Regions from separate parts of the Methylophaga sp. UBA2513 genome, predicted to be linked through region 2. Evidence: riboswitches for the same ligand, from Rfam matches in the RefSeq annotation. Region 2 holds a riboswitch; the other holds the start of a gene.
What was found. Region 2 has a riboswitch for cobalamin ahead of B3V56_RS12785 (TonB-dependent receptor domain-containing protein). Riboswitches for the same ligand answer to the same signal wherever they lie in the genome.
Positions count from the first base shown of each region.

Region 1: linked by a shared signal. The riboswitch ahead of B3V56_RS09385 (cobaltochelatase subunit CobN) and the one ahead of B3V56_RS12785 (TonB-dependent receptor domain-containing protein) in region 2 are both predicted to bind cobalamin.

Region 1 is NZ_DDNT01000015.1:19,525-21,995, reverse strand. It holds gene mscL (large conductance mechanosensitive channel protein MscL) at 9-464, opposite strand; cobalamin riboswitch at 643-832, shown strand; gene B3V56_RS09385 (cobaltochelatase subunit CobN) at 963-2,471, shown strand, end outside.
Region 2 is NZ_DDNT01000021.1:50,034-52,504, reverse strand. It holds gene B3V56_RS12785 (TonB-dependent receptor domain-containing protein) at 1-1,587, opposite strand, end outside; cobalamin riboswitch at 1,650-1,841, opposite strand; cobalamin riboswitch at 1,942-2,135, shown strand; gene B3V56_RS12780 (hypothetical protein) at 2,190-2,471, shown strand, end outside.

The DNA of each region.
Region 1 (2,471 bases), on a different contig from region 2:
TTTTTTGTTTATACGAGTTCTGATGTACAGTGTGGACAACGCGTCGCTTTGATAAGAATGGTTGAGTAACATCTTGGACATTCTTTATTGGTGGCTTCTGCAGGTGCAGGTTCTGCTTCTTTTTCACGTTGCATTTTATTGACCGAACGAATCAACAGAAAAACAGCAAAGGCGACGATCAAAAAGCTGATGACCGCATTAATAAAGACGCCATAACTAATCACTACAGCACCAGCTTCCTGAGCTGTTGCCAAGGTGGCATATGGACCTGCCACAGTACCTTCTTTTAACGTGATAAATAAGTCTGAAAAGTCGACACCTCCCAGTAATAGACCAATAGGTGGCATAATTACGTCGGCTACCAAACTCTTCACAATGGTGCCAAACGCACCACCGATGATAATCCCCACGGCCATATCTAACACATTGCCGCGCATTGCAAACTCTTTGAATTCCTTCAACATCCTTTATCTTCCTTTTGTTGTTTTCATTGAAATAGAGGGCGAGCATCCTGATTAAACATTGAGTCTCAGTTGGATATTAGCCATCACTATTTGGGCTGTCTATCTTTATTTTGTGCATTATTCTTGTTCGCAAGATTGTCTGCGTCACCAAACCGTGGTTGTTACTCGGGTAAGTACGTATAATTCTGATTTTTATGGTCTCTTAGCAGAGTTAAAAGGGAATTCTTAACCGAAGCTGTCCCCGCAACTGTATACGTGAAGTTTCTGACAACGATGATGTAAAACCACTGAAATCGATCGATTTCGGGAAGGTGAGTTGGAAATGTTGAAGCGTGAGCCAGGATATCTGCCATGAAAACGTTATTATCCGATGGCCGGGGTGTGCAGTTGGAGCGGGAAACCGTTTAATGGCGAATCATCTTTGAGTTATTAAGCGGTGTCTGATCTTTCCGACGTGGTTTGATAACTCAGTGTTTTTATATATCGATGGATAGCGCTGTGTTTAACCGACTTATTCTTTGTTTCATTCTTTTTCTTTTTTCTTCATCAGTCCTGGCCGAGCAATTATTGCTGATTGTCACACCACGAAATGTACCGGAAGTGGTGTCTGGTGCGCATGAGTTTTTAAAACACCCCTCTCATTCCTCCACGTCAGTGCAAATACGCACGACCGAACAGTGGCAAGACTTAAGCGTAAATCAACAAGCCGCTTTATTAAAACAGTCAGATTTAGTCTTCGCGGGCGGCGTGTTTGGTGAAACAGCCAACCAGCTGATGGAAAATATCAAAAAAGGTCTGCTAAAAAATCTTATCGCATTGCATAGCGATCAGCGTCTTATGGGGGCGTCAAGTTTGAACAGTCACCCCATTTTAAATGAGCCCCCTGACAAATTAATGCAGCATCCAGATCCTGCGTTATCGACAGAGCAGTGGATGGCATCGCTATTAGAACAATACCCGGCACAGGAAGCGTGGTTGATTTCACGATTCTTTTGGCTGGGAAGAAATAGTGAAAATATGCAGGGACTGATTAGTCATCTACATCATCTGGTTAAAAATGAAAATACAACTGAGCGTCCTCAATTAGCTGCACAGCTCAGGCTTTATCATCAAGATAAAATCATTCCACCAGATCAGTTTGAGTTTTCTGCAAAATCATCATGGGTGGTGTTAGTGGATTATGAAACTGGGGAACGGCCGGGAGAAAAGGCATTACTGGATGCTGTTTGTAAACAGCTTATTGATGAGTCAACTGGTTGTGTGTCAGTGCTTACTGCGTGGGGTGATGCCAGTTTATCTGCCATCAAGTTATTAGCTGAGAATAAATCACACATCAGTTCAGTGGTGTCTCTGCAAGACTTTGTGATTGGCGGATCGGAACATCGGCAGGCTGTCACCGATGAATTAAAAAAACTGAATGTACCGGTGATAAAAGCGATGCGTTTAAGTGATAGTACCCACGCTGAATGGGAGCTGTCAGAAGCCGGTATCAGTTGGGATTCTGTTCATTATCGTGTCGCTATGCCTGAGTTACAAGGGGTGTCTCAACCAATGGTGGTTGCAACGATGACACCCGCCGAAGTCGATAAATTTACTGGAGCCAGACTGGCTTTCTCAGAACCTGTAGAGTCACAAGTCACCTTATTGGTTAAGCGCTTAAAACGCTGGCAGCAATTACAAGATAAAGCGAATCAGGATAAAAAGATCGCGATTATCTATTACAACCATCCGCCTGGTCGCCATAATATCGGTGCTGATAATTTAAACGTCGTGGAGTCCTTGTTCGATATTCTGCATTCCCTTAAAAACCAAGGGTATAAGACCGGTGAGTTACCAGCGTCATCGGCTGAGTTACTCGACTTATTACAACAACGGGGTGTGAATCTACCTGAAGATCAGGTTGCTTTGGCTGCGATGTCGTCACAAGTCAACACAATGGATAGCAAAAGCTACCAAAGCTGGTTTCAAACATTGCCAGAATCACTACAGCAAGAAATGGTCAATGGC
Region 2 (2,471 bases):
ATGATTGATGGCGTGATCCAGGTTAATGTTAGCCAATTGTCTGGCTCGTCTTGCTAATGTATTACCCGTGTCCGTGTCTTCTGGGTCGAGAATAGCTGCGTTGAAATTGACATCCCATCCAGACAGCTGGGTTGATGCATCAAATTCAATCCCTTTTATCTCAGCTTCATCAACATTCACGTACGTGTTGCCCTGAAATGACAATAAATCCCTTACTTTGTTTTTGTAGAGATTAACTGACCATGTTCCCCAGCTTGGCGTGGACTGTAGAGCAATACCATAATTTTTTGACTTTTCTGCATCTAAATCTGGGTTACCGACAAACCAGCCAAAATCAGGGGCGTAGAGCTGATTAAAGGTCGGGGCTTTAAACGCCGTACCAGCGCTTGCAACAAACCGGATGTCATCCGTTACAGACATACCCCATTCAGCAGTTCCAGTCGTCTCATCACCGAATGCTTCATTGTCATCATAGCGAGCACTAATCATCCAGTCATGAATATTTGCCTGACCTTGCCAGCTGGCAAACACAGCATGATTGTCTCGTGATGTTTCACGATAGTCATAGGCTCCATCAACGCGGTCATTATCTAAATCGATGCCTACATTTAGTTTGTTTTTTTCATTCAGCGTCAGTGTGTTAAGCCAACTTATCGTTCTGTGGCGTGTATTAAAGTCATTACCTGCGATGTTGTCAGCGTAGGCTTGAGATTTATCTCGTGACTCTGACAACGTAAAGGATGTCAGCCATAAGTCGTTAATATTGATACTTGTATTGACTCCAACGACTTGTTCCACAACTTTACTGGATGGATTACCAGAGCCATCATAGTATGCACGACCTTGTGTCCTTAATAAGGTCGTACCAACTTGCCAATCATTTGTGATTTTGTGCTGAACATTGAACGATAGACTATTATTTCTGTATCCATCATGATCTGGATCCGTTGTTTCTCTGACATCAATACCGTTCGATGATAAGTGACTGTAACTAAGGTTATATTTAGTATTTTTGGTGCCACCACTCACACCTGCTGACGCGGTTTGAGTATTTTTTGTTCCAGTAGCGATAGAGAAAAACGGCTTTATTTCACCTTCCTGACCTTTTCTGGTGAAAATTTGAATAACACCACCAATAGCTTCTGATCCATATACACCGGATCTCGGCCCTCTCACGATTTCTATCCTATCAATAAGCTGAACAGGAAAGTGTTGTAAGGCCGATCCACCTGATGTCGCTGAAAACCATTTGACGCCATCGACAAGTACGAGAACATGGTCTGAATTCGAACCTCTTATGAATAAACTCGTGCTATTTCCGAGCCCACCATTTCTTGCCATATCGACGCCAGGTGTTCTTGATAAAAGTGTTGGAAGATCATTGATTTGTAATTTTTCGATTTGCTCCCGCGTAATCACCGTGGTCGGCGCCAACGCATTTTCCGTAGGCATACGATTCGCTGTGACGGTAATGGAATTAAGCTCATCACTGGCGATGGCAGGTAAAGAAAGTAAAGAAGAAATCAGCGTAAATGCTGAAAGGCGCGTGCAAGCACGCAAAGGCAACGCCTTTGAAAACAAGGTCATAATTGTCTCCTGAGGATACGCTCACCCGCGCTCCAAGGTTAAAAGGGTCACAACACTATGGTGTTGTTATGAAACCTCAGGCCGGTCTCCGGACTTACGTTGTGGCTATGCCTGACACATCGCCTTCCCACGAGATTCGCAGTGGCTTAATGATGTGCTTTTCAACGCTTACCGTTGCGGGGGCAGTGTTGGATTTGTCACCAACTTCCCGTTTAACTCTGCCTAAACAGAGCACCTGAAGAGCCGCGCATAGTAATGGCTGCGCATCCATACGTCAAACCTACGCCATCCTCTTATATTAAAGTTGAGAGTTTATTCTTCACGTCAAATTGACAATATATCGTATTAATCCTTATTCTATCGCGAGTTTTAGGTATTGCAATCGCGAGTAAACGGGAAGTCGGTGCATCAATAGATAATGCCGACACTGCCCCCGCAACGGTAAGTGAGATCAGATAAACCTAATGCCACTGTACAGTGCTGTATGGGAAGGTGTTTATCAGGCAACACTCACGAGTCCGGAGACCGGCCTGAAAATACAACGTGCCTCTTGGCAAATTCAAACCTATTGTGTGCGGGTGGGCACACTGGAGAATCACATCATGACCTTATCTCGTTCTCAGCAACTAATTATTGCTGGTCTCTTAGCGCTTTTAATGTTTATGACCCGAGGTCATCATTTTGCTTCTGTCGATGCATTACCCAGTGCATCATGGGCTATCTTTTTCTTAGCAGGTCTTTACCTCAGTTCAGCAGCCTGGTTTCCCGTGTTTTTAGCGATGGCGGCTGGTCTCGATATCACCAGTGTGTTGTTGGGTGGTGGTCAATTGAGCACTAGTTTCTGTATGTCTCCTGCTTACGGTTTTCTCATTCCTGCTTATGGC